DNA from 2 places in the Streptococcus tangpeifui genome. Region 1 is predicted to be linked to the other one. Evidence: predicted binding sites of a transcription regulator. Region 1 holds the regulator's gene; the other holds the start of a gene.

Region 1 (16,349 bases):
AGTCTCCTTTTGTCAAAGAGATGATGGCTTAATGAGTGGTTCTTAGATGGGGACCAGTTTAACTTGAGAATGGGACAGTCCCTTATGAAGAAATACACTCATAAGGGACTGTCCCAGATGTTTCTTTAATTCTTGAATGACAATTTTCGTAGGTAATATTTCTTCCAAAACCATAAAGTTAAATTCAAAATTAAAAGTATGGCTTGTTTCGCTTTTGTGTCAGAGGTGTTTTACCTTATTTGAAAAAATTTTATAGGCTAGACAATACTTGACCAGATTAAGTAAGTTTTTAAGATTTATAATCTTGCTTTTGTCGGCCTTTTTTGTTATGCTTAGAATGTCTTCAGGGCAGGGTGAAATTCCCGACCGGCGGTGACGGCTTCCAAAGAAGCAGAAGTCCGCGAACCTTACGAGGTTGATGTGGTGGAACTCCACAACCGACAGTACAGTCTGGAAGGGAGGAGACAAGTTTTTTGTGCTACAAAGGAACTCTAAGGTAGCTGGGCTCATCTAAGGGCTAAGGTACCTAGATCTTTTGTTCTAAAATGACTTAGCCTCCTTCAATTTGGAAAAAATTGGAGGAATTTTTTATGTCAACATCTATCAAATCGACGCGTCGTTTGGCCTATATTGCCATTCTTTCGGCGGTGTCCTTCTTACTCATGTATTTTAGCTTTCCGCTGATTCCAGGGGCTAGCTTTTTGCTGGTTGATTTTTCAATTTTACCAGTGCTTCTAGCACTTGCTATCTTTGACCTCAAGAGTGCTTTTGCAGTTCTAACTTTCCGCACTTTGTTAAAATTGCTTTTAAATAACGGAGGTATTGGTACCTTGATTGGTTTGCCAATGAACTATATTGCTCTCAGTCTCTTTATAGCAACGCTGGGGCTGACATGGAAAAAAAAGCAGACACTTAAATCTTATTGTCTGGGAGCTGGTTTGGGGACACTAGGTTTAACGGCTGCCATGATTATTCTAAATTATATTTATGCAGCTCCTCTCTATGCTAAGTTTGCTAATTTTGATATTAAGGCTATTTTGGGAATGGCGAACTACCTTTTTGCCATGGTCCTTCCTTTTAATCTCATTGAAGGGGTAATTTTTGCAGTCAGCTTTTATTTACTCTACTTGGCCATCAGACCGCTCATAGCAAAATTATAGACCCTGTGTTATAATATCTTTATGCATAATCGACAAAAATATTTTATTCGAGCTAGCTTTGCAGCCCTGCTCTTTGTTATTTTAGGTTATATCGTTAAGTTTGACCCTCGTTCCCTGCAAGGGTTCGATAAGTCTATTCAATCTGCTGTTCGAGGGGATTTACCGGCTCTTCTGACAGCCTTCTTTAGGACTATAACGCATTCTTCAAGCTTACTGATTATATTTGTAGTGATTGTTGGTTTTATGATTGGCAGGAAATGGTATATAGAAACTGGTTTTTTGACTCTGCTGGGGATCATTGATTTTGTCTTAGTAGTAATTTTAAAAAATCTTTATCAGCGCCCTCGTCCATCAATTCGGCATCTGGTAGTAGAAACAGGGTATTCTTTTCCCAGTGCGCATTCTCTAGTATTGATGCTGATCGTTGGTGGTATGATTATTATCGCCCGTCAGCGGATTAAACAAAAAGTTATTCGTTACCTTGTAGAATTTTTGTTAGGATTAGTTATCTTTCTTATCGGTCTGTCGAGGATTTATCTGGGAGTACATTATCCAACGGATGTTCTTGCCAGTTTTATCCTAGGCTACGGTGTTTTAAATTTAGTCTATCCATTCTACGATGAGCTTCGCTTTGAGTGGCGCTTCAAAAATAAACAAAAGTGAGGGAAGATCTTCGGATCTTCTCTTTTGTATCCTTAATTTTCCCAGCCGTATTGACGAGTTCAGTCTTTTGTATTAAGATGGTTTCATGTATCATACTAAATTTTAACTTTATAAAGAGGTAGAATATTGAAACGAATTTTATCAACGTGGAATCGCACCAGCTTATTGAAACGAATTGCCATTGGTGTTGTCTGTGGTGCTGTTCTTGGTTTGGTCCTTCCCAAGCTTACTATCATTGGTCTCCTAGGAAAATTGTTTGTTGGTGCTTTGAAGGCTATTGCCCCTCTTTTGGTCTTTGCCCTAGTCGCTAACGCTCTGTCACAAACACGTGAAGGACAAAAATCCAATATGACCACTGTTATCGGTCTCTATATGTTTGGTACCTTTGCCGCTGCCCTAACTGCTGTTATCTCTCATTATCTTTTTCCTATCAAATTGACTCTATCTGGTGCAGCGACCAAGGCAGCTTCAAGCCTTTCTCAATCACCTAAAGGGGTGGGAGCTGTCTTTCAAGCTTTGCTTTTGAAGATGGTCGATAATCCTATCCACGCTCTAGTTGAAGCTAACTATATCGGAGTTTTGGTTTGGGCAGTTGTCTTTGGTTTTGCCATGCGAACAGCCAGTCAGCATACCAAGGAATTACTTAATACGATTGCTGAGGTAACTTCACAGATTGTTCGCTGGATTATTAATCTAGCTCCTTTTGGGATTCTAGGCTTGGTTTTTACCGCCATTTCAGAGAATGGGATTAGTGTTCTTTCCAGATATGGTATTTTAATCCTTGTCCTAGTGGGTACTATGGCCTTTGTTGCTTTAGTTGTCAATCCAATCATTGCTGTTATCATGATGCGTCGCAATCCTTATCCTCTAGTTTTACGTTGTTTGAGAGAATCTGGTGTGACGGCCTTCTTTACTCGCTCATCGGCTGCCAATATTCCGGTCAACATGAAGCTTTGTGAGGATCTTGGCTTGGACCCAGATACTTATTCGGTTTCTATTCCTTTAGGGTCTACGATCAATATGGCTGGGGCCGCTGTCACTATCAATGTTTTGACATTGGCAGCGACCTCAACTCTGGGGATTCATGTAGATTTTGCGACAGCTCTGATTCTGAGTGTAGTGGCTGCTATTTCAGCATGTGGGGCATCTGGGGTAGCCGGTGGCTCATTGCTTTTAATTCCAGTTGCTTGCAGCTTGTTTGGAATTGATAATGATACGGCCATGCAGGTGGTTGGAGCTGGATTTATCGTTGGTGTTATTCAGGATTCCTGCGAGACTGCTCTCAACTCTTCAACCGATGTTCTCTTTACTGCGGTTGCTGAACTGTCAGCTTGGGGAAGAAAAAAATCGGCCGATAAAAGAGTTAAACTTTAGCTATATTTAATTTAAGAAAAGAGCTCTGATCACGGTCAGGGCTCTTTTCTTAAGTTACTTTGGGAATTAGCTAGTCTACTGAGAGATTATTATAACTGGTTATAGAAAAAATCTAAGCTGATGAGTTGATCAAATATGCTATAATGAAGGGCAGCAAGAATGAAAAGAAGAAGGATATCTATGGCAAATAATTTATTGGTCTTACAATCAGATTTTGGTCTCGTTGACGGGGCTGTTTCGGCTATGATTGGGGTTGCTTTGCAGGAAGCTGATGATTTGAAAATTCATCACCTGACTCATGATATTACCCCCTATAATATTTTTGAAGGCTCCTACCGTCTCTTTCAAACGGTGGAATACTGGCCTGAAGGGACAACCTTTGTTTCTGTTGTCGACCCAGGCGTCGGGTCTGATCGCAAAAGTGTTGTTGCTCTGACAGAGAAAAATCAGTATATCGTTACCCCTGATAATGGGACTCTATCTTATATAAAAAAACATATCGGCATCAAGGCCGTTCGTGAAATTTCTGAGCTGAAAAATCGTCGTGAAAATACGGAACTTTCCTACACTTTCCACGGTCGGGATGTTTATGCTTATACTGGTGCTAAATTAGCTTCGGGGCACCTCGCTTTTGAGGATGTTGGGCCAGAACTTTCGGTTGAGGGAATTGTTGAACTGCCAGTTGTTAAGACTGTGCTTGAGAAGAATCTGATTCGTGGAGCCGTTGATATCTTAGATGTCAGGTTCGGATCGCTTTGGACGTCCATCAGAAATGACGAGTTCAATACTCTGAATCCCCAATTTGGTGACCGTTTTGAGGTAACTATTTTCAATAATGATATGTTGGTATACCAAAATCAGGTAACCTACGGGAAATCATTTGCGGATGTACGGATTGGACAACCGATTATTTATATTAATTCACTGTATCGTGTTGGGCTGGCCATCAATCAGGGGTCCTTTGCCAAAGCCTACAATGTTGGGGTTGGCCCCCAGTGGCGTATTGAAATTAAAAAGATTTAACTGAAGGAGGTTTCTATGACAAATCATTCTATTAAAACTGTTGTAGCAACAGGAATTGGTGCAGCTCTTTTCGTAATTATTGGTATGTTTATCAATATTCCGATTTTTGGAAATACCAGTATTCAGTTGCAATATGCGGTGCAAGCCCTATTTTCGATTATTTTTGGACCTGTAGCAGGCTTTTTTATCGGCTTTATTGGCCATGCCTTAAAGGATGGGATTCAGTATGGTAATATCTCCTGGGCCTGGGTTTTGGCCAGCGGTCTGATTGGTTTAGGTATTGGTTTTTTCCGCCGTTTCTATGATGTCAGTAAGGGGAAATTTGCTCTTAAAGAATTGATTGGGTTCAATTTGGTTCAGATCATTACCGTTTATATCGCTTACGGGCTCATTTGTCCGCTTGGCGATCGCTTGATGTATAAGCAGGCTTGGTCCTATCTCTTTGCTCAAGGATTTATTGCCGGGACGGCTAATGTTCTGACGATTGCAATCGGTGGCACTATACTGTTGACTGTTTATGCTAAGACCCGAGTTCAGTCGGGAAGTCTTTCAAAAGATTGATTATGAAGCCAATTATTGAATTTAAGGATTTTTCTTTTAAATATGATGCCCAAAAGGAGCCGACATTAAGGTCTCTTAACTTGACTATTGAAAAGGGGGAAAAGGTTCTGATTATCGGACCGTCTGGTTGTGGCAAATCAACTCTGGCTCAGACTATCAATGGTATTATTCCCAATACTTATCAGGGAGAGAGTACTGGTAGTTTGATGATTAATGGTCGGCCTGCTTTTCATAGCTCCATTTATGAAAAATCTCACTTGGTCAGCACGGTCTTGCAGGATACTGACGGTCAATTTATTGGCTTGTCCGTAGCGGAAGATGTGGCCTTTGCTTTAGAAAATGACTGTTGCCAACAAGCAGAAATGATTCAAACGGTTCATAACTGGGCAGATAGGTTAGAACTTTTGGATTTGTTGGATTATCGTCCACAAGATTTATCCGGTGGTCAGAAGCAGCGGGTCAGTTTGGCAGGGGTACTGATTGATGAGAGTCCAATTTTGCTTTTTGATGAGCCTTTAGCTAATTTAGATCCAAAATCTGGTCAGGATACCATTGCTCTTATTGACCAACTCCATCAGGAGACTGGTGCGACGACCTTAATTATTGAGCACCGTTTAGAAGATGTCCTTTATCGCTCGGTGGACAAGGTCGTTGTGCTGAACGATGGTCAGGTACTTTTTGAAGGGACTCCGGATCAACTTTTAGCCTCAGAAATTCTGGCTGAGAATGGCATTCGTGAGCCTCTTTACATCACGGTTTTACGTCAGTTAGGACTGGATGTGGCAAGTTTATCGTCTCTTTCAGATTTAGAGAATATGAATCTTCCTCAGATTGATTTTGCCGGACAAGGGATTAGTCGGTCTAGTCAGCCTAAGGAGCCTCTTTTAAGTGTTAATCAGCTTAGTTTTGGCTATAGATTCAATTATCCTATATTGAAAGCAATCCACCTAGACCTAGCAAGAGGAGAACGCATTGCTCTTGTTGGTAAAAATGGTGCTGGAAAGTCCACCTTAGCCAAAGCTTTGACCAAATTTGTTGAAGCTGATGGTGAATTTCTTTGGCAGGGACAGGATATTTCGAATGATTCGATCAAGGAAAGGGCCAGCCGAATTGGTTATGTCCTGCAAAATCCTAATCAGATGATTAGTCAGACCATGATTTTTGATGAAGTTGCTAAGGGATTGCGTCTGCGGGGACTTGGGGAAAAAGCAGTAGAGGAAAAAGTTTTTGCCAGTTTAAAAACTTGTGGGCTTTATGAGTTTCGTCAGTGGCCGATTTCAGCCTTATCTTATGGACAGAAGAAGCGAGTTACTATTGCTTCTATTCTAGTTTTAGAACCGGAAATTATTCTGTTGGATGAACCAACGGCTGGTCAGGATATGCAGCATTATACTGAAATCATGGATTTTCTGGATGAGCTCAATCAAGCTGGGCAAACGATTGTCATGATTACCCATGATATGCAATTGATGCTGGATTATTCAGACCGCTGTTTGGTGATAGCAGATGGAAAGATTTTGGCTGATAAATCTCCTATAGAAGTTCTCTCGGATCGAGATCTGTTACGGAAGGCTAACTTGAAGGAAACCAGCATCTTTCGGTTGGCTGATAAGCTAGGACTGGATCCTCTGGCTTTGAGTCAGTTTTACCGTCACAGGAAGGAGGAGCTTACTGGTGGCAAATAAATTTATTGGTTATCGTCAAGGCCAGGGTTTTCTCTACCAGCTATCTGGTAGCAGCAAGATGATTTTCTTCATTCTAGTCTCCATTGCCTGCATGGCTACTTATGATACTCGCTTTATTTTGATGCTTGGCGTTTGTGCTGTATTTCTCTTTCGTTGGGCTAAGATTAAATGGGCAGATATTTCTTTTGCTATGACAGTAGTTTTTTTGATTGCCTTGTTTAATTTACTCATGGTCTACCTTTTTGCTCCGTCCTATGGGGAGGAAATCTATGGGGCTAAAACGCTATTATTTGCCGGCTGGGGACGATTCTATGTTACCAGTCAGGAGCTTTTTTACCTTTTTAATCTGATTCTTAAATATTTTTGCACAGTTCCCTTGGCGATTCTCTTCTTAATGACTACCCATCCCAGTCAGTTTGCTGCCAGTCTCAATCGAATTGGTCTGCCTTATAAATTGGCCTATTCTGTTAGTCTAGCTTTGCGCTATATCCCCGATGTTCAAGAGGAATTCGGTATGATTAAGTTGTCACAAGAAGCGCGTGGCTTGGAATTGTCTAGGAAGGCCAATCTAGTCAGTCGGATTAAAGGCAATTTACAGATTGTCATTCCTTTGATTTTCGGTTCTTTAGAGCGGATTGATACCATAGCGACAGCAATGGAATTGCGGCGTTTTGGAAAGTATAAGAAGCGGACTTGGTATCAGGCTCAGCCGATGACTGGAAAAGATTGGTGGGTTCTAGTTTTAGCTTTTATTATTTTGCTTTGCAGTCTAGCTTTAATATTTTGGAATCATGGGCGGTTTTATAATCCTTGGACTTAATCGATTTATACTCATTAAAAGCAAAGGTTGATTCTGCCTTTGTCGTTAGGATTGGTGATGGTTAATAACGCCTTAAGAAGTATTTGTAGCTATATTAGTCTATTTTATCGTTTGTAGGAAGAGTCTGGGACAAACCGCGATGATTGTTGTGCAATCACCCACAAAGCATTGTAATCCCTGAAGATTACGTATAAAAAGTCCAAACTCGTTAGCATTATTCTAGATTTACCAAATTGACGCAGTGGTTGATTGCGGTACTTATGTCGGGCGCATTCCTATTTTCAGGTGCCCCCTTAAACAGTCACTGGACTGTTTAACTACCATGCAAGTGACAGCGGCCAACCTGTACCTAATGTGATGAACTTTGTTTATCTTATTTGTTTAGATTTTCCGCTTTGACCTTGTGGCAAAAGGGAAAACAATCAGCAGTGTTTCATTGGTGCTAAAGCACCTCATGAACTGTGCAGGAGTAAGATTTCTTGGCATAGCCAAGAAATCTTACTCCCAATCACTGTGTCAAACTGTTATTACTGCAAAAAAATAGAAGGCTGGGATACTTTTTTCCCAGCCTCAGGTTTGTTCTATCATCCATTGCTTGATCTATCATTTTTAAATGGTTGTTGAATATAGCTGAGCTGATGTTCAAATACGTTTTTCCCAACAGCTTAGGGAATGCAGTTCTATCGGTCTAACAACTTGGATGATTGATAAGACCCTAAAGGCAAAGAGCCTTGACCATAGTACATCAACTCATGGTCAGGGCCCTTTGTCTTTTTATTTATTTTAAGTAGTTGAGATAGTCGTACTTTTCAAAGGTATCAGAACTAGCGACTGCAACGATGGTCGCTTGCTCTGGGAAAATAGTGTCAGGATTAATGTCTGTGTTTAGTTTGGCGTCTTTTCGGAGCCGATAGCCGATGACATTGAGATCATATTTATCACGCAGATTGAGTTTGGCTAGCTCTTTATTCTGCCAACTATCGGGTAATTCAAATTCTACGATAGAAACCCCTTCTTCCAGATAAAAGATATTATGAATACGATGCCGCATCAGGGTTGAAGCGAGTGTGCGACCAGATTCTCGTTCAGGTGAGATCACACGATTGGCACCGATTTCGTAGAGTACTTCTTCGAAGGTTTCATTTTTAGCTTTAGCGGCTATGTAGGGAACCCCCAGCTTTTTACAATGCATGATAGCTAAGACGGAGCTTTCTAGGTTGTTTCCTGTTGCAATGATAACTTGCTGGCACTGGTCAATTCCGGCATCCCTGAGAGTCTCAATATTGGTAATATCGCCTATAATGGCTTTGCTGACTAAATCGGCAATATCTTGTACATGGTTGGGTTTGTTATCAATGACGATAACTTCTTCACCAAACTTGGCTAGTTTTTCAGCCAAAGTGGCCCCAAAAATTCCCAAACCTAAAACACCAATAATTTTTTCTGACATAAAAAATTCCTCTTAAAATAAAATTTAGACGGAAGCATTCTATCCAGTATTAGATAGAAGCACCTAGTATTCTCACCTTTTAACCCAGAGTAAGGTCAACACGGGCATAATTAATTGTTTGCTTGGACTTTTGTCTTAAACTAAGAAGCACAGTGATTGGCCCGACTCGCCCAAAAAACATCAAAGCCATGATGACCCAACGACCAGCTGTTGATAAATGGCTGGTAACATCCATCGAAACACCGACAGTTGCGAGAGCACTGCAGGCTTCAAAGAACAGCCTAAAAGGGGAGATATTTGGTTCAAATTCTAGCAAACAAATATAGCCAATGACTAAAATGACAAAAAAGAAGATGAGGATAGTCAAAGTTTGTTTAACAATACGAGTTGGAATAGTACGGTTATAAACGCTGACTTGAGTTTGTCCCAAAAATTCCGATCGAAAGATAAGGAAGGTAATAGCGGTTACGATGACTTTGAGCCCTCCGGCTGTACCACCTGGAGCCCCACCAATTAGCATTTGAATCATAAAAATAAAGTTAACAGCATTGCCAGCCTTGGTGTAGTCAATTGTTGCAAAGCCAGCTGTCCGCATAGTGACTGTCTGGAAGAAGCTGACGAGAACTTGGTGATAGAAACTTAGGCTTCCAATAGTGCCAGGATTATCTTGCTCTAAAATCCAAGCCAGCAGGGTACCAATGACGAGGATGATTGCTGTGGTAGTGAGGACCAAGCGAGTTTGAATAGTTAAATTCCTCTTGAGGAGGCTAAGTTTATGGGGAGACGCCTTGAACCAAGATTTAGCAAGGTCAATCAGAGCCATCCAATTGCGAAAACCCAATCCACCCGAAATAATGGAAAAGGCTACGACTAAGTTGACAATCCAGTTGAGCTTGTAATGAATCAAGCTGGTTGAGCCAAGATTATCAAAACCGGCATTACAAAAAGCAGAAACAGCTAGGAAGAAACTGTTAAAGACACCGTTCTGCCAGCCAAACCTTGGAACGAAATCAATCATTAAGGTTAGGGCGGCGAGACATTCGATAGCGAAGGTGATTTTGTAAATCCGAAAAAGATAGTGCCTGAGATCAGCACTGGAATTATTGCCGATAGAAGATTGAAGGATTTCCTGTTGTCTGAGGGACATCCGTCTGTTAATACTATAATAGCTAAAGGCGATCAGGCTGACCAGCCCTAATCCTCCGATTTGCATCAGGCACATCACGAGAAATTGTCCCAAACCATTATAAACATCTCCAATAGGAAAAACAGAAAGTCCGGTCACGCAAACCATGGACACTGTGTTAAACAGATGGTCTAAATAGCTTGTGGCAGGGGCATTATCGTATTGTGTAATTGGCAAGGATAAAAGCAGACTGCCAATCAGGATAACAGAAATAAAGCTGGCGCTAATTTGCTGAGCAACAGATAAATTTCTAATAACATTAAACTTTGTCATAGGTAAAAGGACTCCAATCAGAGGGGCTTCTTATTTGGAAGACCAGCCTTTCGAGGATACTTCTTGGGAGTCTCTTTCTTTTTTTCGAGGACTATGAGAGTGCGGCTGTCTCCATTAGGTAGTTGATAAGTGTTATTGGATTGAACCTTGGCAAATAAGAGGCTAAGAGCTTGCTTGGCTTGGTCCAGTTCCTGATCAGCGGCAGTGGCTTTGAGGGCCAATAATTTGCCGCCAATCTTAAGGAAAGGGATGGTTAGCTCAGAGAGAACCTGCATTCTGGCGACAGCTCGGGCAGTGACAATATCAAAGCTGGCGCGAAAATCTTTATTTTGTCCGAAATCCTCGGCTCGTCCATGAAAGAAATGGACTCCTGTCAGCCCTAAGCCTTTTACAACTTCATTAAGGAAGTTAATTCGCTTATTAAGAGAATCAATAATGGTCACCTCAATCTCGGGACAAAGTATCTTGATAGGGAGGCTGGGAAAACCAGCTCCAGCTCCGATATCTAATAAGCGAAGAGGACGATTCTTGATTAACCCTTGTAGGACAGGTGCGATGGAATCATAGAAGTGCTTGAGATAGACGTCCTTCTTATCAGTGATAGCTGTCAGATTGATTTTCTCATTCCAAGTCACTAGCAATTCAAAGTAGTCTTCAAACTGCTTTTTCTGCTGTTCTGATAGGGTAAAGCCTTGGCTGGCTAGTAACTCGTAAAATTCTTGTGGTGTCATTTTTCTCCCTCAAATTGAATAATAGCTTTATTTTACCACTGTAGGTCTCAAAGCTCAATAAAAGAAGACTAAGCCTACTTGTTCTGCTGTCAGTTTTGTCAGGATTTTGATGAGAGTGAAAGAAATCCATTTGTCCGACTATCTCCTCTTAGCAATTTTTGCTATAATAAAGATGATCGTGGAGGGATTTGAGAATTTTTCTTGTTGATCATCCGGACGATTTTTTTGATTTGAACTTAGTTTAATTTATAAGAGTTTAGATGATGTTTTAAAATGGAGGACAATTTATGTTATGGATTATAGTTGCCTTAGTGGCAGTTTTAGTACTTTTGGTCATTATCAGTTACAATGGCTTGGTGCGTTTGCGGATGCAGACTCAAGAAGCTTGGAGTCAAATTGATGTGCAGCTCAAACGTCGTAACGACTTGATTCCAAATTTGCTGGAAACAGTAAAAGGCTATGCAGCCTATGAAGAAAAAACCTTAATGAAGATTTCGGAATTACGGGCACAGGTGACGCAAGCAAAATCTCCTGCTGAAACAATGCAGGCCAGTGACGCTCTTACGAAACAGGTTTCTGGGATTTTTGCGGTAGCAGAAAACTATCCTGATTTGAAGGCTAATACCAGCTTTGTCAAATTGCAGGAAGAACTGACTAATACAGAAAATAAAATTTCCTATTCTCGCCAACTCTATAACAATACAACTGCTAACTACAATACTAAGTTGCAAACTTTCCCTAGTAATCTAGTGGCTGTTATCTTTAGCTTCAAACCTGTTCAGTTTTTGGAAACAGCTGAGAGCGAAAAGGCTGTTCCAAAAGTTGATTTTAATCTATAGGAATTGCCTATGTTATATCAACAGATTGCTTCCAATAAGCGCCGTACCTTTGTGCTACTGATTCTTTTCTTTGCGCTTTTGAGCCTAATTGGGGCGGCCGTTGGCTATCTCTGGCTGGACAGTCTAGTTGGAGGAACGATCATCGCCCTCATCATTGGAACTATCTACGCCGTTTCCATGATTTTTCAATCGACCAATGTCGTTATGTCCATGAATAATGCTCGTGAAGTGACGGCCCAGGAATATCCTGATTATTACCATGTTGTTGAGGATATGGCTATGGTGGCTCAAGTCCCTATGCCCCGAGTCTTTGTTGTGGACGATCCTTCCCTCAATGCCTTTGCAACAGGATCTTCTCCAGAAAATGCTGCTGTAGCTGCAACTTCTGGTATTCTTGCAGTCTTAAACCGTGAAGAATTAGAAGGGGTGATCGGGCATGAAATCAGTCATATCCGCAATTATGATATTCGAATTTCTACGATTGCAGTAGCTCTAGCTTCTGCAATCACTCTGATTTCTAGTATCGGTGGCCGCATGATGTGGTGGAGTGGCGGTCGCAGCCGACGTTCCAACAATCGTGATAGCAGCGGCTTAGGAATTATCCTGCTAGTCTTTTCTTTGGTAGCTCTGATTTTAGCTCCCTTGGCTGCCAGTCTGGTTCAGTTGGCTATTTCTCGCCAGCGGGAATATCTGGCGGATGCCAGTTCGGTAGAGTTGACCAGGAATCCACAAGGGCTTATCAACGCTCTTAAAAAGTTAGATCAATCCCAGCCTATGCAGCAGCATGTGGATGATGCCAGCGCAGCTCTCTACATCAACGACCCTCAAAAGAAAGGTGGGATGCAGGCTCTCTTCTTTACTCACCCACCGATTGCGGATCGAATTGCGCGACTGGAGGCAGCTTAAAAGTTTTGCTCTCGAAAGAGGGATAACGGATAAGACTTGCGTGAGCTAACTCTGGATAAAATTTAGAGGTTGCGTCCTTTTATCTTGAATATAACAAATCAAGTCGCCCGTGTAGGGCGATTTTTGTTTTATTGTAAAGAGATTGAAAACTATTTCTGTTATATTAAGAGCAATCATTTTTGGGAGAATCGAGATCATCCTAGTGATTATTATCCAATACCCTTTGAAAATGAAAACATTGGGTCGTTGACTTCAGCCGCCTGCACTTTGTCTCGCGACACGAACCAAAGCAATCAATGCTATGGCGGTAGGTGAGTTGCGATATTTGTTTACTTCAGTCTATGTTAGTAAAGTGACTAGGTCAGTAAGGTTGCTAGGCTAGGTGGGTAAAATTGTATCAGGCAGATGTTCAAGAAACGATTGTCTTATTTTGTTTAATAAGTGAGAAGCAGCAGGTCCTAATCCACTTGTTAGTTTCGTTCGGTCATACTAAGGAGAAAGATGTTTAATATTGCAGAATTAAAGAAGAATCCAGAAGGACTTCATTTCGACCAAGAGTTAGATATTAAGTCGCTGCTTTTAAGTCGAAATTCGGAGATTATTGATGTTAAAGACGTTAAAGCCAAGGGATTGGTAGGTTTTGACGATGGGCTTTTTTTGCTCAATTATGATTTAACTTATCAATTGACCTTACCGTCTAGTCGTTCAATGGAACCGGTCGCTTTTGATAATAGCTACTTTGTTTCAGAAGTATTTATTGAAGCCAGTCAGGCTGAGGCTAAGAAAGACTTGGTTGATGAAGATATGGTTCTGATTTTGGAAACTGATACCATTGATCTAGAAGAGAGCGTTGTTGATAATATTCTACTCAATATTCCGCTCAGGGTTCTAACGCAGGAGGAGGCTGCGGATGATAGTCTGCCAGCGGGTAATGACTGGTCGGTTTTAACAGAATCGCAATATCGGGCATTACAGGAGAAAAATAAAGAAGCTAACAATCCCTTTGCTGCTTTGGATGGTCTTTTTGACCCAGATTAGTAGAGAATCGAATGTTTAGTTTATTTGGTGATTTAGCTGGCCTCAGATGAAAATGTGGATTAGCTAAGAAAAAGAAGGAGGTAGTGGATAATGGCAAAACGCATTCTATTAATCGAAGGCGAGAAAAGTTTATCAAGGTTGGTGTCCTTGAAGTTACAGGAAAAAGGCTATCAAGCATTTGTTAGTCAAAATGGTCGTTCTGGTTTGAAAATGGCATTAGAAAGAGATTTTGAATTGATTTTTATTGATTTCAAACTCTCAGATCGGGATGGCTTGAAACTCATGCAAGACATCAAGGAAGTCAAGAAGGTTCCTATTGTCTTGATGGTCAATCGGGAAGATGCGGAAAATTTACCCAAGACAGATGGTTTGACTGATGATTATCTGATTAAGCCCTTTGCTGTGGAAGAACTTCTGGACAAGGTTGATGAAATTTTTCAACGCAAAGGTCTGAAGCGGAAGCCTCCTAAGTCCAATCAAACAGCTTATCAGGATTTGATTATGGATGAGGCCAGCCGTTCGGTTATTCGCAGAGGAGAAGCCATAGCGTTGACAAAAAGAGAGTTTGCTCTTTTGTCGACTTTATTGCGACATATCAATACGGTTATGACACGTGAGGAATTGCTGGACTATGTCTGGAGTTATAGTGATGGCACAGTTGAGACTAATGTTGTGGATGTTTATGTTCGTTACCTCCGTGGAAAAATTGACATTCCCGGTCATGAATCTTATATCCAAACTGTTCGAGGTTTGGGCTATGTCATTCGAGAACGTTAGGGAAAAAGTTAGACAGGTTAGACTGAAAATTAGCGTAAAAATGGGATAAGATTAGGTTTGGCAGGGAGAGTCAATCCTTTTTTTATGTCCTAAAGTATGGTAAAATAAAGTATTACTAAAATATGATAGATTGGGGTGTTTTTATGCGTTGCCCAAGATGTAATAATAATAAATCTAGCGTCATTGACAGTCGTCAGGCTGAAGATGGCAATACGATTCGTCGGCGTCGTGAATGTGACCATTGTGGGACTCGTTTCACTACCTTTGAGCGAATTGAAGAAGTGCCCCTCTTGGTTGTGAAAAAGGATGGAACTCGGGAGCAATTCTCTCGTGATAAGATTCTCAATGGTATTATCCAAAGTGCTCAAAAGAGGCCGGTTTCCAGCACTGATATTGAGAATGTTATCAGTCGGATTGAGCAGAAAATCCGCAGTGAATACGATTCCGAAGTGTCTAGTGAGGTGATTGGCAATCTGGTCATGGATGAGCTGGCTGATCTGGATGAAATTACCTATGTCCGCTTTGCCAGTGTTTATCGTTCCTTCAAGGATGTCGATGAAATCGAGAATCTCCTTCAGCAAATTACCAATCGTGTTCGTAGTAAAAATAAGAAAAATAAGGTAAACGATGAAACCAATTGATGATTTTTCTTTTGTGAAAAATAATCAGGTCAGCAGGGATATGACCAATTTGATCAGGCTCTACCTGCCTATTATAGGCAGTGATGCTGCAGTGGTCTATCAATATCTGACCAGCTTTTATGATGGGGGAGGAAGAATTCATAAGTTCGCTGAAATCCTCAATCATACCCTCTTTGATCTGCCTCGCTTTGAAGCAGCTCTAGCGGTCTTAACTGGGATGGACTTGGTAGCACTTTATCAAGATCTTTCCAACTATGTCATTGAGCTGAGAGAGCCCTTGACAGCACAAGTTTTTCTAGCTAATCCCGTTTATCGTCGCTTATTGGAGAGTTATATCGGCGATGTAGCGGTAGCAGAACTGGAAATGGAAGATGGCAGTCACTTGCGTAATCTCTCTAAGAAATTTTCTGAAGTCTTTTCGGATAAGGGAGAAGTTGAACTACATCCTGTGCAGACCAAAACCAATTTTGATTTGGAAAGTTTCAGACAGCGGATGACTCTCGATGGCCTTTATTTTGCTAATGAAAAGCAGGATGTCATTGCTCTCAATAATATTTCTGAAAAGTTCCAGCTGACCTGGTTTGATGTTTATCAGCTAGCTAAAGAAACGTCTAGCCATCATAAGATTTTGCCCAAACGGATTGTTGTTAAGCTGCGGCAAGGACAAGAATCTCAATCTGCTGCATTTAGTCATGAAGAAGAAGTCATTATTCGAGAAGCCAAGGCTTCTACCCCTGAGAATTTCTTAGCTAAAGTTAAAACTGGCCTAGGGGCTGTAGCAACAACTGCCAAGGAAAAGAAAATCTTGGCAGATTTGGTAGAGATGGATTTCCTTGATGAGGTCATCAATATCATGGTTGTCTATTATTTTAAACGTAATAACTCGGCTACTTTGGGCAGGAATGCTATGATGAGCTTAGCGAATATTGTTTCCTCAAAAAAGGCGATTAGTGCAGAGTCTGCTTTGACAGTGCTCGGCCAACATAGTCAAGGTTATCCTAAAGGTAAAGATCAAGGGGTAGCTAAGCAGACAACCTCCAGTGTACCAGATTGGAGTAATCCAGACTATAAGGAAGAAACTAGTCCTGAGGAACAGGCAAAATTAGATGAAATGAAGCGGCAAATGCTTCAACGATTAGAAAAAGGAGGTGACTAGATGGAAAGTATCGGACAAGCCCTTAATCGGACAGGACATGCCAGTCAGGTTAATTTAGACGACTTG
Region 2 (16,349 bases), 1.0 Mb from region 1:
CAAACCTGCCATGGCTCCTTGGATCTGTCCATATTTAAGGGCAGCCCCTGTCCCGATAGCGTGACCGGTACCGCCAAGAGCCAGCCCAAAGGCAATGGGGTCTTGAATTTTGAAGAATTTTAGAACAGATGGGCCGATAACACTTGTTAAAATACCAGTCATAACCACAACCGCAAGAGTCAAAGTAGTAATTCCCCCCATCTTTTGGCTGATACCAATGGCCATGGCAGTAGTGACGGATTTTGGAAAAAGTGAGATAGCAAAGAAAAAGTCTAAGCCAAAACACTTAGCTATCACCGCTGTATAGCAAGTATTGATAATAGTTGATATAGAAGTCCCCAAGAGAATACTGCGATAGTGATGTTTCATCAAGGGAAAATTACGATAAAGGGGAATGGCCAAAGCAACCGTCGAGGGAACAATCAAGGTGTTAAGATAAATGCCACCTTTATAATAGTCAGCATAAGAAATTCCTGTAATTTTCAAAAGAACGATCAAGGCAATGGTAGCAACTAAAAGAGGCGTAGTCGCTGGATGAGGAAAACGCCTAAAAATTAAAAGCCCAATAAGGTAGGCAAAAATTGACAATGATAGACCGAAAATGGGATTGCTGTAAATATCAGCCATGATAACCTCCTATAAGATACAAAGCTGTTAAGCGACTCAAAGAATTTAGGGGTCGGGAGTAGGAACGAACCCTAAAATTGAAAATTTTGGTTCCTATTTCCCCCTAACAAGTTGGCTGGTTTTTTCGCTTAAAAGGGAAACCAGCTAGCAGTGGTTCATTAGGTGCTTTAGCATCAATAAACTGTGCAGGGTCAAGACTATGCTGACTTAGCCAACAAGTCGTGCTCCCAACCACTGCTGGACGAATTTTTGTCCAGCTTCAGTGTACATAATTTCACAGAGTTCTAGGTGAGTTCAATTTAATCTTTATAGTCGCCTTCAAAACGATTCTTAATCCAAGTGACAATCAAGCCAATCGTTAATAGATTAATGACTAGAGCTCCTAAAGTAATGATAAGAATTGGCAAAAGATTGGGGATAATAACCTTAAAATATTGCATAATCCCAACACCAGCCGGTAAAAAGAGAATCGTCATATTATCCAGCATGAATTTCCCGACAGTATAAATATGCCGCAAACGAACGAGTTTGACCTCCAAAGCCACAAAAAGCAAAATCAAGCCAATAATGCTGCCGGGAATAGGTAAATTAAAGACAGTAGAGATAATCTCACCGACCAAAGAAAAAATGAGAATAATCATAAACTGAACATAGAGTTTCATGCAGAAGTTTCCCCTTCATTAATTCTGAGAACTTGTATTCACATTTTTTTGACAGTTAGCCTTATGTGGTAGGGACGCAAGCGACCTCCTAACGGAGTGCCATTGCTCATTTTCAAGCCTAGGGTCTTGAAAATCCCCTCGACGATTGACTTAAATAGGGTCAATCGTCTTTTTTCCAACTGACGCTAAGAATTTAAACTTACGAATACAGTTTCTGAATACTTATAACCAGTTTACTACTATGAAAATATATTGCAATATAATGAAACGTTTTCAATAAAAAATGAAAACATTTCAAGAAATACCTTGGGCACATTAAAACCCTCCCTAGGTTCCTAAGAAGGGTTAAGATAGCTATTTATTGCATCTCACGTCCGTAATTATAATCATCGTCCTGCATGGCTTCAACACTACCAAGAAGATAGCCATTCCCAACTTGTGAGAAAAAGTCATGGTTGCTAGTACCAGTCGAAATTCCATTCATGACGATAGGATTAACATCATCAGCCGTATCCGGGAAGAGAGGATCTTGCCCCAGATTCATCAGAGCCTTATTGGCATTGTAACGCAGGAAGGTCATGACCTCTTCGGTCCAGCCTACTCCATCGTAGAGGGTTTTGGTGTAAAGCTCTTCGTTTTCATAGAGTTGATAAAGGAGATCGTACATCCAGTCACGAAACTCGCTTTGTTCTTCTTCTGAAAGTTCGTTAAATCCTAATTGAAACTTATAGCCGATATAGGTTCCGTGAACAGATTCATCACGGATAATGAGTTTAATAATTTCTGCAACGTTAGAGAGCTTATTGTTTCCCAGGTAGTAAAGTGGGGTGAAAAAACCAGAGTAGAAGAGGAAGGTCTCTAGGAAAGTTGAAGCAACCTTCTTTTGGAGGGGATTACCATTGAGATAAATTTCATTGATAATCTCAGCTTTTTTTTGAAGGTATTCATTGTTGTTGGTCCACTCGAAGATCTCTTCAATCTCAGACTTGGTATTGAGAGTTGAAAAGATGGATGAGTAGGATTTGGCATGGACAGATTCCATGAACTGGATATTGTTGAGAACGGCCTCCTCGTGGGGAGTACGAACATCTTTACGAATAGCCTCAACACCAGTCTCTGATTGCATGGTATCAAGCAGCGTCAAGCCTCCAAAAACCTTGCCGACCAAGTCTTTTTCTTCATCAGATAGCTTACGCCAGTCATCCAAGTCATTTGATAGTGGGATACGGGTATCCAGCCAAAATTGCTCAGTGAGCTTTTCCCAAGTTGACTTGTCAATTAGATCTTCAATTTCGTTCCAGTTAATGGCTTTGTAGTATGTTGTCATGAGTTTCTCCAAATTAAGAGGGGGATAATATGAGTCAAGAGTTTAGTCAGCGAACTAGGCAAGTAGTCCTAGCGGTTGGCGTGTCAAACATAGGAGCTTTAGCTCCAAGTTTGACTGTTCAGTTAAATCACACAGCTTTCACACTGATTAGCGCCGACTTCATCTCCATCATCTGTGAAGGTGCGGACATAGTAGATTGACTTAACGCCTTTATTGAAGGCATAATTACGAAGGATCGATAGGTCGCGAGTGGTCTGCTTGCTTTCTTGTTTCCATTCATACAGTCCTTCAGGGATATCACTGCGCAGAAAGAGTGTTAGTGACAAACCTTGATCAACATGCTCAGTAGCAGCTGCGTAAATGTCAATGACTTTGCGCATATCCATATCATAAGCAGATGTGTAGTAAGGAATGGTATCAGTCGACAAGCCACTGGCTGGATAGTAGATTTTACCAATTTTCTTTTCTTGACGCTCTTCAATCCGTTGGGTAATAGGGTGAATGGAAGCGGAGACATCGTTAATGTAAGAGATAGAACCATTTGGTGCAACAGCCAGACGATTCTGGTGATAAAGTCCATCTTTCATTACGGCTTGACGAAGGGCTTCCCAGTCCTCAGCCTGAGGAATAAAGTGATCTTCGAAGAGTTCCTTAACCTTGGCCGACTTTGGAACATATTTGCCGGTGATGTACTTGTCAAAGTAAGTACCGTCAGCGTATTTTGATTTTTCAAAACCGACGAAAGATTCACCGCGCTCACGAGCAATATTGTTAGATTCGACCAAGGTCCAATAGTTCATTAACATGAAATAGATGTCAGTGAACTCGATCGATTCAGGACTGCCGTACTCAATGTGGTTGCGAGCAAGGAAGGAGTGGAGCCCCATAGCCCCCAAGCCAAACGTGTGAGCTTGCTCGTTACCGGCCTTAATCGTTGGGACAGCATCGATACTTGATGAATCTGTCACAAAAGTAAGTGCGCGAGTCATAGCCTTGATAGACCGACCAAAATCCGGAGATGCCATCATGTTCACCACATTGGTAGATCCAAGGTTACATGAAATATCAGTTCCCATCTGTACAAATTCTTGTGCATCATTAATCAAGCTAGGCTTTTGAACTTGTAGAACTTCAGAACACAAGTTTGACATGATGATGCGACCATCAATAGGATTTGAACGGTTAGCAGCATCGACATTGATAATATAGGGATAGCCAGATTCTTGCTGTAATTTAGAAATCTCAGTTTCTAAATCGCGGGCAGAGATTTTTGTCTTAACAATCTTAGGATTAGCCACCAGCTCATCATACTTTTCGGTAATATTAATATAGTTGAATGGGACACCATACTCTTTTTCTATAGAGTATGGGCTAAAGAGATACATATCCTCATTTTTGCGGGCCAATTCATAGAACTTATCAGGAACGGTAATCCCTAATGATAAAGTTTTAACCCGAACCTTTTCATCTGCATTTTCTTTCTTAGTTGATAAGAAAGAAAGAATATCAGGGTGGAAGACATCCAGATAAACCGCCCCGGCTCCCTGACGTTGCCCTAGTTGGTTAGAGTAGGAGAAGCTGTCTTCAAAGAGTTTCATCACAGGTACGACACCAGATGCTGCGCCCGCATAACCCTTGATTGGCGCTCCAGCTTCACGCAGATTACTGAGCGAAATCCCAACACCACCTCCGATACGCGATAGCTGCAAGGCTGAGTTGATGGAACGTCCGATAGCATTCATATCGTCAGTTACTTGAATTAAAAAACAGGAGACTAATTCACCGCGGCGGCTACGTCCAGCATTTAGGAATGATGGCGTTGCCGGTTGGTAGCGTTGGTGGATCATTTCTGTTGCTAAGTCTTTAGCCAGTTGTTCATCACCATCCGCAAAGTAAAGGGCATTAAAGAGGACGCGATCTTCAATACTTTCGAGGTAGAATTCTCCGTCATTCGTTTTTAAAGCATACTGCTGGTAGAACTTATAGGCTGCCATGAAGGATTGAAAATGAAAATCTGCTGCCTGCAATTCCTGTGCCAGCTCCTCAATAAATTCGACCGAATATTTTCCAATAAAACCAGACTCAATGTAGTCGTTATCAATTAGGTAACGCACTTTATCTGTAATGGAATCAAAGGCCATAGAATTAGGAATAACATTTTCCCTGAAGAAAGCCTGCAAGGCTTCCTTATCTTTATTGAGAGGAATTTGGCCATTAACAGGGCGGTTAATTTCATTGTTGAGGCGGAAGTAGGAGACTTCGCCCAAATCTTTAAGACTCATAAGTGTTTCCTTCTTTGTTTATCTATAACAATTATAATGTAGAATGCTAAACTTAAACGGCCAAGCAGCTTTGGCCTGCTTGGTCAGCGTGTTCTTATTCCAGAAATTAAACAATCTCTTTTAATTTGGCAGGCTGAAAACCTGAAAAGGTGATATCACCAGCTTCGATAACCGGAGCAGCGGTAAAACCTAAGCTCTTAACATAATCAATTTTTTCTGGCTGCTCATCAATATTGATTTCTTGATAGTCAGCACCGTTTTGTTCCAAGAATTTCTTGGTCATCTTGCATTGCATACAGTTGTTTTTTGAAAATAATGTGATTTGTGACATTGTACTCTCCTCAAAATTAATACCTAATTAGGATAACCAAATCAACTTAAAAAATCAAGCGATTTTGCTCGGAAAACACAATATTTTGTGTTTAAGGAAAAATCAACCCCCAACATCTTGTGGTCGCTTTGAGCCATTAAACAATCTGCTAGAAAGCTAGAAACAGCAAGGGTTAACTCAAAATCGGAAGCCCAATCACGTAAATATAATTTCTGCAATATTTGGAAAATCAGACTAATAAATAATATCCTACCGATATGAGGTTACTGTTTGCACGTAATTTCCTTCACTTAGGCTTTTTAGTTGCGAAATGTTGCAAATAAATTAAGAAACTGCGGCAGTCTTGCAATAATGTCTTTTTTTTGTAAACTAAGGCTGAAAAAATTTTTAAGGAGTTTCTTATGAAAAAAGCATCCAAATTATTTCTAGGCTTAGGAATAGCCTTTACTCTCATAGTTTTAACAGCTTGTGGCCATGGTTATGATAAAAATGGTATTCCAACAGAGCTGAAGAAGTCTTACACTGGTTCAACAGATATTGAAGACTATGATGCCAATATCCCTTCTGGGGGTTCAACACTAACATTTAATATGAAATCCCATACTATAAAAGTAAAGACAGATGATGAAACAAAAACTGTTTACTTTAAAGTTTTATCCAAGAAGAATATGACAAGGGATACAAAAGGAAAATTGAATAAAGTTAAGTCTAAACTTGAAGGGGATAAATATTTTATTATGGTCCTAGCCAATAGCAAAAGTGATTTAACTCAGAAGATCAAATCACAAAGCTTCCCAATTTTTGTCAGTGTTAGCGATAGTGGTAAAAAAATTCACATGTTCGAATACAACGATGGTTATACAAGATCCGAATACTTTGATTATAGCGGTGAATCCGATACCTAAGCTCAATAAGCACTATAAAGTAGTTACAGAACTTGGGCTCTTTTTATGCCTTTTCAATTAAAAAAGTTTCTTGAAAACTCAGGTTGAAATATTTAGGAAAAGGGTTTCATTTTTTATGGAAAATAGGGTTAAGTCTTGAAAATGGAAGGGTGATATGATATAATTCTATTTTGTAAGGGTTATCATAAGATGATCTAAAATATTTACATTAGAAAAAAGGAGAACCATTATGGCTTCTAAAGATTTCCACATTGTTGCAGAAACAGGTATCCACGCTCGCCCAGCTACTTTGCTCGTTCAAACAGCTAGCAAATTTGCTTCAGATATCACTTTGGATTACAAAGGTAAATCAGTAAACCTTAAGTCAATTATGGGGGTTATGAGCCTTGGTGTTGGTCAAGGTGCTGATGTGACAATCTCAGCTGAAGGTACAGATGCTGACGATGCTCTTGCAGCTATCGACGAAACAATGACAAAAGAAGGATTGGCTTAAAATTATGACAGAAATGCTTAAAGGAATCGCAGCATCCGATGGTGTTGCTGTTGCTAAGGCATATCTGCTGGTTCAACCGGACTTATCATTTGAAACTGTATCCGTTACAGATACAAATGCAGAGGAAGCTCGTCTAGACGCAGCTCTAGCAGCGTCTCAAGACGAGCTTTCTCTTATCCGTGAAAAAGCAGTAGGAAGCCTTGGTGAAGAAGCCGCAGCCGTATTTGATGCTCACTTGATGGTTCTCGCTGACCCAGAAATGATTGGTCAAATTAAAGAAACCATCCGTGCCAAAGAAGTAAATGCGGAAGCTGCCTTGACAGAAGTGACTGATATGTTCATCACTATTTTTGAGGGTATGGAAGATAATCCATACATGCAAGAACGGGCTGCTGATATTCGCGATGTAACCAAACGCGTTTTGGCAAACTTGCTCGGTAAGAAGTTGCCAAACCCCGCTTCTATTGATGAAGAATCTATCGTCATCGCTAATGACCTGACTCCTTCTGACACCGCTCAGTTGGACAAGAAGTTTGTTAAAGCCTTTGTGACTAATATTGGTGGACGTACCAGTCACTCTGCCATTATGGCGCGTACGCTGGAAATCGCTGCCGTACTTGGTACCAATAATGTTACCGAAGTGGTTAAAAACGGCGATGTAGTAGCTGTTAATGGTATTACTGGTCAGGTTATCGTCAACCCAAGTGATGATCAAGTAGCTGAATTCAAGGCTGCTGGAGAAGCTTACGCTAAGCAAAAAGCTGAATGGGCTCTTCTTAAGGATGCTGAAACAGTAACAGCTGATGGCAAGCATTTTGAATTGGCTGCTAATATTGGTACACCTAAGGACGTTCAAGGGGTTAATGACAATGGTGCAGAGGCTGTTGGTCTTTACCGGACTGAATTCCTCTACATGGATTCTCAAGACTTCCCAACTGAAGATGAGCAATATCAAGCTTACAAGGAAGTTTTGGAAGGCATGAATGGTAAGCCAGTTGTGGTTCGTACTATGGACATCGGTGGTGATAAGGAATTGCCTTACTTCGACCTACCTAAAGAAATGAACCCCTTCCTTGGTTTCCGTGCTTTGCGTATTTCTATTTCAGAAACTGGCGATGCTATGTTCCGTACGCAAATCCGTGCCCTCCTTCGTGCATCAGTCCATGGTCACTTACGGATTATGTTCCCAATGGTTGCCCTACTTAAGGAATTCCGTGCTGCTAAAGCTGTCTTCGATGAAGAAAAAGCAAAATTGCAAGCAGAAGGTATTCCTGTTGCTGACAACATTGAAGTGGGTATTATGATTGAAATCCCTGCTGCAGCAATGTTGGCTGATCAATTTGCCAAGGAAGTTGATTTCTTCTCAATTGGTACTAACGATTTGATTCAATACACTATGGCTGCTGACCGGATGAATGAACAGGTATCCTACCTCTATCAACCATACAACCCATCAATCTTGCGTTTGATTAACAATGTCGTTAAGGCAGCTCACGCAGAAGGTAAATGGGCTGGTATGTGTGGTGAAATGGCTGGTGACCAAAAGGCTGTTCCACTCCTTGTAGGTATTGGACTTGATGAATTCTCAATGTCTGCAACATCTGTCCTTCGGACTCGCAGTTTGATGAAGAAACTTGATACTAAGAAGATGGAAGAATTGGCACAACGTGCGTTGACAGAATGTTCTACCATGGAAGAAGTTCTGGAACTTGAAAAAGAATACGTTGATGTTGATTAAGTCATCATAAAAGGTTAGAGCTCAGCTCTGGCCTTTTTTGCTAAGTCAGAAGTTAAAAAACTTGACTGATTGACCTTAATCAGATAATCAATTTCTAATCTAGGAGCCTAAAAGAGTAAGACTGTTTCTCTTCCTTATCAAGAAAGTAGCTTTCGAAATATTCAGATTATTAACATAGTAGATATTGGAAAATTACATAAAAAGTGATAGAATAGGTCTATCACAAGTAAAAGGAGAACTAGATGACTAAACAATACAAAAACTATGTCAATGGTGAATGGAAGTTATCAGATGAGGAAATCACAATCTATGAACCTGCGACTGGTAAAGAGCTGGGTACAGTTCCAGCTATGAGCCATGAAGAGGTTGACTATGTTTACGCGTCAGCTAAAGCAGCTCTTCCGGAATGGCGGGCACTCTCTTATATTGAACGTGCCGCTTATATCCATAAGGCTGCTGATATTTTAGAACGAGATGCTGAAAAAATCGGTTCTGTTTTGTCTAAGGAAATTGCCAAGGGTCTAAAATCAGCCATTGGTGAGGTCACTCGGACAGCAGAAATTGTTAATTTCGCTGCTGAAGAAGGTGTGCGTGCTGAAGGTGAAGTCCTCGAAGGCGGTAGCTTTGATGCAGCCAGCAAGCGTAAAATTGCAGTAGTTCGTCGCGAACCAGTTGGCTTGGTCTTGGCTATCTCACCATTTAACTACCCTGTTAACTTGGCTGGTTCCAAGATTGCCCCTGCCTTGATTTCCGGTAACGTTGTTGCCTTCAAACCACCAACGCAAGGCTCAATCTCAGGTTTGCTCTTGGCTGAAGCCTTCGCTGAAGCCGGTCTGCCTGCTGGTGTCTTCAACACTATCACGGGTCGTGGTTCGGTTATCGGTGATTACATCGTTGAACATGAAGCTGTTGATTTTATCAACTTTACAGGATCAACACCGGTCGGCGAAAACATTGGTAAGCTGGCTGGTATGCGCCCAATCATGTTGGAACTCGGTGGTAAGGATGCAGCCATTGTGCTCGAAGATGCTGATCTTGAGTTGACGGCTAACAATATTGTTTCTGGTGCTTTTGGTTACTCTGGACAACGTTGTACAGCCGTTAAGCGTGTGCTTGTCATGGATAGTGTAGCAGATGAATTGGTTAAATTAGTCACTGGGAAGGTTGAGCAGCTCTCCGTTGGTATGCCAGAAGAAGATGCTGACATCACACCATTGATTGACACTAAGGCAGCTGACTTCGTGGAAGGTTTGATTAAAGATGCTGCTGATAAGGGTGCTGTAGCTACGACCCCAATCAAGCGAGAAGGTAATACGATTTATCCAACCGTCTTTGATAAAGTGACAACTGATATGCGTTTAGCTTGGGAAGAACCATTCGGTCCTGTCTTGCCAATTATCCGTGTCAAATCAGTTGATGAAGCTTTGGAAATTGCTAATGAATCTGAATATGGCCTGCAATCCTCAGTATTCACTCGAGACTTCCCATTGGCTCTTAAGATTGCCGAACAATTGGAAGTTGGGACAGTCCATATTAATAATAAGACCCAACGTGGTACCGATAACTTCCCATTCTTAGGAGCTAAGAAGTCTGGTGCTGGTGTTCAAGGGGTTAAATATTCTATTCAAGCCATGACGAATGTTAAATCTGTTGTATTTGACATTGCTAAATAAGGCATTATGAAAGAGCTGTTCTCTAGAATAGCTCTTTTTTCGTTCTCGTTAAAAATGGTTTGGCTCCAGTACTTTTCTGGGTAAAGCGAAAAAGAATTTTACCTCCTAGCAGGTCTAGTTGGTCAGCTGATTTTTAGCCCAATTATTATCTTTTTCAAGTGTATTAACATCAGTATAGGCTTGTCTGTAGACATTATAAAGTAAGCCTGGCTTATAAGGACTGACCGGTTGGTCATAATCAGTTAAGTGATAAAGTTTAATTAAGTAGTTAAGTTTAGTATTATAGCTAGTGTCAGTTGCATAGCGGCCGGTTAAAGCCTGGGTCGCATCCTGATAGTTAGTAGTATTAGATTTCCTAGCGTCTGCATAGAGATTCTTACTGAGAATATCAGCATAATCCTCTAATGATTCCTTGTAAGAAGGGTATTTCCGAAAGGCAGCATCAATTTTATAGGCATTGCCCTTGCCATCATCCTCCCAGGTTTGGAAGGTAGCTGAGCTCCCTTTATAATCCCCTTTAATCCCAAAGAGATTGTAATTAGGATCAGAACCAAGCTTAGATGTACCATGATTACTTTCTAAAATAGCTTGAGCAATCATGACAGAAGCATAGAGATCATGATCCTGAGCAATGGACCTAGCCTCCTCGCCAATATTATTGATGAAGTAGAGGACAGCAATATCACGGTCATCTTGTCTGACTTGGGGAGGCTTAGTGTTGATAACAGTCAGCCGACTGAACAGGCCATAGCCTGTAAAAAGCAGGATAGCGAGAATAAGAATTAAGGTAAGAGCAAACGATTTGCGATTTTTCTGTTTAATTTTAAAAAGCTTTTTCCACTTACTTTGGCGAGATTTCTTTTTGTTGGCCATGTCGTCCTCCTTTCATTAATTGTCTTTAAGCTCTTAAAAACTAGTATAGCATAGTTAAGAGAATTTCGGTGGTCAAAACAAGGAACAACGTTGGCTCTCATTTCTGTTATCTTCCTCATGTTCTTGCTTATTTCGTTTAGCTAATTGAAGGCTAGTTAAACTTCGTGCCGCAAAGTATGGTATGATAAAATAAGAACAAGGAGGTCAGTTATGCGGGATAATCACCTACACACTCATTTTTCTTACGATTCCCAAGCTAAATTTAAAGATTATTTGGAAGCTTATTCTGGCGACATTGTCACAACCGAACACTTTGATTTGTCCAATCCCTATACAAAAAAGGATGATATTCCTGATTATAGCGCATATAGTCGAGAAATTGACCAACTCAATAAAGACTATGGGAACCGCATCAAACGAGGTATTGAAATCGGTTATTACCAACCCAGAGAAGCGGATATTTTGACTTATTTGGCAGATAAGGCATTTGACCTCAAGTTATTATCGGTTCACCACAATGGACAAAATGATTATCTGGATGACGAAATAGCTGAGCGAGATAAGGATGAAGTCATCTCTGAGTATCTGGATCTACTAGAGGCTGCTATTGGGCGAGTGGATGCCCATGTCTTGGCTCATTTTGATTATGGCTTTCGACTCTTTGAACTTAGCCCTGCTGACCTGCAGGTTTACGAACCACAACTGATAACCATTTTCCAAAAGATGATTGAGAATAACTTGGCTTTTGAGCTAAATAGTAAATCCATCTATCTTTATCACCATGAAGATCTTTATCGTTACGCACTCGGTTTAGTCAAAGATCTTGGTTGCCAAAAATACTCTCTAGGGTCAGATGGTCATAAGTTGGAGCATTTTCGCTTGAATTTTGATAAATTGCAAGCTCTCTTGAAAGAGTTTGATATTGATGAAAGTCAACTTATTTAAACTTGGAAGCGCTGTTTGGATTTTAGAGAAAATTCTGGCAAAATCTTTCAATGACTTGGGATTTATGATAGAATGAAATGGTAAATAATTTTAATAGAAGAGGTATGTGAAATGTCACGTAAACCAATTATCGCTGGAAACTGGAAAATGAATAAGACGGCTGCAGAAGCACGTGAATTCATTGATGCAGTGAAAAACAACATTCCATCAAACGAACTTGTTGATACTGTTGTTGGTTCCCCTGCCCTGTTCCTTGAAGGCATGAAAAAAGGTGTTAAAGACACTGAACTACAAGTGGCTGCTCAAAACTGTTACTGGGAAGATTTTGGCGCTTTCACTGGTGAAACAAGCCCAGCGGCGCTTGCAGCTCTCGGTGTTGAATATGTTATCATTGGTCACTCTGAACGCCGTGATTACTTCCATGAAACAGACGAAGAAATCAACAAAAAGGCTCATGCTATTTTTAACCACAATATGACTCCAATCCTTTGTTGCGGTGAGTCTCTTGAAACTTATGAAGCTGGTAAAACAGCTGAATGGATTGAAGGTCAAATCACTGCTGACCTTAAAGGCTTGAGTGCAGACCAAGTTGCCAGCATGGTTATCGCTTATGAACCAATCTGGGCTATTGGTACTGGTAAATCTGCTGATGCTAACATTGCTGATGACATCTGCGGTGTTGTTCGCTCAACTGTTGAAAAACTTTACGGTAAAGACGTTGCTGATAAGGTGCGTATCCAATACGGCGGTTCCGTTAAACCTGAAAATGTTGCGGAATACATGGCTAAAGAAAATGTTGATGGCGCTCTCGTTGGTGGTGCTTCACTGCAAGCAGATAGCTTCTTAGCTTTGCTTGACTTTGTAAATTAATCGGTTGATTTGATTCATAATAAAACGGCTAGATGTACACACATCTAGCCGTTTTTGACTGTGGTAAGATATAATCCGTTTTCCTTTTGAATCTAAAAAGGGAGTAGAAAGAAATAAGATAAACAATGGTTATCACCACATTCGTTTAGGTTTTGTGCTTTGGCCTTATGGCAGAAGGAAAACCTAGCCAGTACTGCGCCAAGAGTTTATCCTAAAACAGGAATACGGGATGAGATTTTCTCAGCCTCTTTGTTTGTCATTAGCGTCCTAGAAGTCTCTTGATGCCCTTCAAGACTTTAAATTTGAAGGGATTTGGATAATAGCGGAAAGTTCCCATCTTCCGAGTGATGTAACCATTGAAGTTCTGCTTGAAGCGGAGAACACCGTCGGAACCATCGAAAATTCCCTGAATGCCAAGGAAATTATAACTTGGGATACCACGTTTGATAGCTTCCAGCATGACATACTCTTGCAGGAGGGCTGGGGCATAGAATTTGTTAAATTCGGTATAAGAGCCTGAAAATAAATAGATGGCTTCCTGCTTGGTATAGACAAAGAGACTGCCAGCTAAAACTACGTCTTGATCTCCATGCTTAGTAATTAAATCCTGAGCTTCTTCCAGACGTTTATCAAAGGTCGCTAACTGTTGTTCCAATTCCCTCTTTTGCCGCAGGTATTTGTTAGATTCAGGATTTTTAGCATGGGTCTGAGCGAGTTTGTCTAATTTAGTTTGAAGATTGGTCTTGCCTTCTTTGAGGTGGTTAGCGTAATCCTGAAAATTAAGGCTGGCAATCATGAATTCGGCCTGATTCCCCCAACTATCATAGAAGTCTTGGTAGTATTCCAGGTCTTTGTCAGTATAATCTCGCCGATCAGAGGTTGATGAGGTAATTTCTTTAAAAATTGGAAGTTCTTCACGAGTCAATTTTTTCAGCTTGGTTCCGAAGGTCTTGGATTTCTTAACCAGAGGCCGTCCCTTTTTGCTCAAGGATTTCATGAGATTATCGGCAGTAATCTCCCGCATATCTTTGACATAATGCCAGTCGGGTTCCCCATCAGGATAACCTGTCTGCAGGCCATCATGGACAAAGCCCAAATCGGTAAAGGTCTTAATCAGGTCTGGTTTGGCATCATCATTTGGCTGGCCATCGCTATCGAAGGTTTGATAGGTATCATAGGGCTTGACAATTAGCTCTAAAGCGCCTTCGCTTTTAGCGTAATCCTGTAGACCGCGGTAGAAATCGCTTAGATATTTTGTATCTGTTGAGAAAGGGCCTGAGTTGATTTCCATGTGGAGGCCACCGGTCATGGGTATAGAATAGACCAAGGCAGCTACTTGGAGATTACCATCAGCTCTGAGGCCGACATAAGCGATTTTATAGCCCCGCTTTTTAAAAAGATCAGCCATCTGGGGTGACTGCATAAAGGACTTGTAAGCAACTTTTTGGCTAAAGGTCTCAAAGACATCTTTGCTTAAAATCTCAAAAGTCATTAGTGGTTACTCCTTGCTTGTTTACGTTTATTGTAAGCGTACATAGCTGGTTTGTAGAGAAGACTGACGGGAATGTTAAATTCACCAATAAATTCCTCAATGGTTGGATTGAAGTTAGATTTAAACTTTGTCAGACCATCGTCCAAAGTCCCTTCGACACCCCCCATATTGGCCCAGATGATACCATCAGCATAGGCATCTTCAAAAACTTTAGGGTAGAGCGAATATTGTGGATAGAATTTCTTAAATTCATCATTCATACCGGCATAGAGCATTTCCATGACATTACCAAAACGGACGGATAAAATCCCTGCAATAATGAGCTCGTCATCATATTTATCAACAAATTCTTCAAATTCGGTGATGTATTTTTGGACGGAATTTTTTTGCTGGGTCAACTTAGTCAGACGTTTCTTTTGATTTTCAGCAGTCTCTGACAAATCCTTTTCAATTTGGGCTAGTTGTTCCTTGTATTCGGCCAGACGTTTAGGCAAGTTGACCTTGGCCAGATGAAGATAGGCATCATCACCATAGATGGTCATCATCTTCTTAAAATAGTCGTAGTTGCGCAGTGCCACGCCCTTACGATTTTCGGTCAGGGCAACAACATCAGCGAAAGCTTGCACATCATCGATAGTTCCTCGGCTGGTAATAACCCCTCTCTTTTGGGCATCCTTCATCAGCCGTTTAGTATGTTTAGGGAAGGTCGTCAGCATATCTTCCTGCGTATAGACATTGGCTTGGAAACGTGGCTGAATACTTTCAGCAATTTCCATGGTTCGGCCAGTCCACTCAGCTCCTGCTTTTTTGAGGTTATCAATAACTGCCAGAGTTTTTGAATTTTCCTCGGTTTCCTCGCCAATCTTATAGGCCTTAAGCAACAGAGCCGGATCAAATTTGATAAAGAGGGCGTGTTTTGATTTACCGTATTTCTTGAGGGACTTGATAACGAAATCTACGACGTCCTGATTTTGGTAATCCATGATTGGTCCACGTGGAATGTAGAGCATAGTCATCCCCAGAGGCAATCGTTTAATCAGGATAGAAGCAGAGGCTACCATTTTATCGTCCTGATAAAAGCCAAGGCGTTCGTTATCCCAGTTGTCCTTGACCTGAGCCCAATTGGAGCTTTGCAGTAAATTGGTTTGGTTACTGGCCTTGGCAAATTGGTCATGTTCTTGAGCAGAAATTCCCACTTTATAAGTAAACATTAATCTAAAACCCACTTTCTAATGGCGTATGCAACACCGGATTCGTCGTTTGATTTGGTAATGTGCTGAGCAATTTTTTTCAGTTCAGGATTACCATTTTCCATGACAATTGGATGGCCAACCACTTCTAACATAGCTCTGTCGTTCTCTTCATCGCCGATAGCCATAGTTTCTTCAACTGAAATACCTAATTTTTCAGTTAAATGGAGGATTGCGGTCCCCTTATTAGAAGTCTTATTCAGCACTTCTAGGTAAAAGGGGCGAGATTTAACGATGGTAAAACGGTCGTAAAATTCTTGCGGAATTTTAGCAATGGCTTGATCCAGAATTTCAGGTTCGTCAATATACATAGTCTTGACAAATTCCTTATTGCGATTTTCTTCAGGAGTCCGATAAAAAATTGGCATGCTGACTAGGGTAGCTTCATGGACTGTATAATTACCGATATTGCGATTGCTAGTGTAGATACCATCTTTGGTAATGGCGTGGGAGTGAATACCTAATTTCGTTGCTAGGTATTCAATGTCTAAGTAATCTTCATAGCTAAGCGCATCTTTGATGACTTCTTGGCCAGTAGAGGTTTCTTGCACCAAGGCACCATTAAAAGTGATGACATAATTCCCGGGTTCGTTTAAATTGAGCTTGTTTAGAAGCTCTTGGACGCCGGCGATTGGTCGACCCGTTGTGATAACGATCTTAACCCCAGCAGCCTTAGCCTCTTGAATAGCCTGATAGACCTCAGGTGTGATTTCGTGTTTACTGTTAACCAGTGTGCCATCAATATCGATGGCTACAAGTTTAATTGACATGGTTTTGTTTTCTCCAGTTTTAATTTATAGAATAAAATAAAAGCCCAAGCACTCAGTGGCCTAGGCTTGAGGGCTGATACATCCCTACTATTTTACTAAAAATCAGGCTAT

Evidence for each region. Region 1 encodes NrdR, which represses ribonucleotide reductase genes. Its sites were predicted from a motif close to ACACNATATATNGTGT; they were not measured.
Region 2: a site for NrdR is predicted at 5,305-5,320, ahead of ACFSN5_RS07065 (redoxin NrdH). Genes of this name have one in related genera too.

Annotation. Positions count from the first base shown of each region.
Region 1 is NZ_CP172427.1:520,004-536,352, forward strand. It holds FMN riboswitch at 336-470, shown strand; gene ACFSN5_RS02545 (ECF transporter S component) at 591-1,160, shown strand; gene ACFSN5_RS02550 (phosphatase PAP2 family protein) at 1,182-1,823, shown strand; gene sstT (serine/threonine transporter SstT) at 1,950-3,197, shown strand; gene ACFSN5_RS02560 (SAM hydrolase/SAM-dependent halogenase family protein) at 3,378-4,220, shown strand; gene ACFSN5_RS02565 (ECF-type riboflavin transporter substrate-binding protein) at 4,236-4,781, shown strand; gene ACFSN5_RS02570 (ABC transporter ATP-binding protein) at 4,784-6,466, shown strand; gene ACFSN5_RS02575 (energy-coupling factor transporter transmembrane component T family protein) at 6,456-7,286, shown strand; gene ACFSN5_RS02580 (potassium channel family protein) at 8,065-8,736, opposite strand; gene ACFSN5_RS02585 (TrkH family potassium uptake protein) at 8,816-10,195, opposite strand; gene rsmG (16S rRNA (guanine(527)-N(7))-methyltransferase RsmG) at 10,213-10,926, opposite strand; gene ACFSN5_RS02595 (LemA family protein) at 11,214-11,765, shown strand; gene htpX (zinc metalloprotease HtpX) at 11,775-12,671, shown strand; gene ACFSN5_RS02605 (YceD family protein) at 13,173-13,709, shown strand; gene ACFSN5_RS02610 (response regulator transcription factor) at 13,800-14,486, shown strand; gene nrdR (transcriptional regulator NrdR) at 14,630-15,127, shown strand; gene ACFSN5_RS02620 (helicase DnaB) at 15,114-16,283, shown strand; gene dnaI (primosomal protein DnaI) at 16,284-16,349, shown strand, end outside.
Region 2 is NZ_CP172427.1:1,528,545-1,544,893, reverse strand. It holds gene ACFSN5_RS07085 (LrgB family protein) at 1-627, opposite strand, end outside; gene ACFSN5_RS07080 (CidA/LrgA family protein) at 927-1,289, opposite strand; gene nrdF (class 1b ribonucleoside-diphosphate reductase subunit beta) at 1,648-2,616, opposite strand; gene nrdE (class 1b ribonucleoside-diphosphate reductase subunit alpha) at 2,739-4,898, opposite strand; gene ACFSN5_RS07065 (redoxin NrdH) at 5,005-5,229, opposite strand; gene ACFSN5_RS07060 (hypothetical protein) at 5,631-6,134, shown strand; gene ACFSN5_RS07055 (phosphocarrier protein HPr) at 6,364-6,627, shown strand; gene ptsP (phosphoenolpyruvate--protein phosphotransferase) at 6,632-8,365, shown strand; gene ACFSN5_RS07045 (NADP-dependent glyceraldehyde-3-phosphate dehydrogenase) at 8,608-10,038, shown strand; gene ACFSN5_RS07040 (glucosaminidase domain-containing protein) at 10,153-10,911, opposite strand; gene ACFSN5_RS07035 (PHP domain-containing protein) at 11,122-11,856, shown strand; gene tpiA (triose-phosphate isomerase) at 11,968-12,726, shown strand; gene ACFSN5_RS07025 (aminoacyltransferase) at 12,986-14,218, opposite strand; gene ACFSN5_RS07020 (aminoacyltransferase) at 14,218-15,429, opposite strand; gene yidA (sugar-phosphatase) at 15,429-16,238, opposite strand.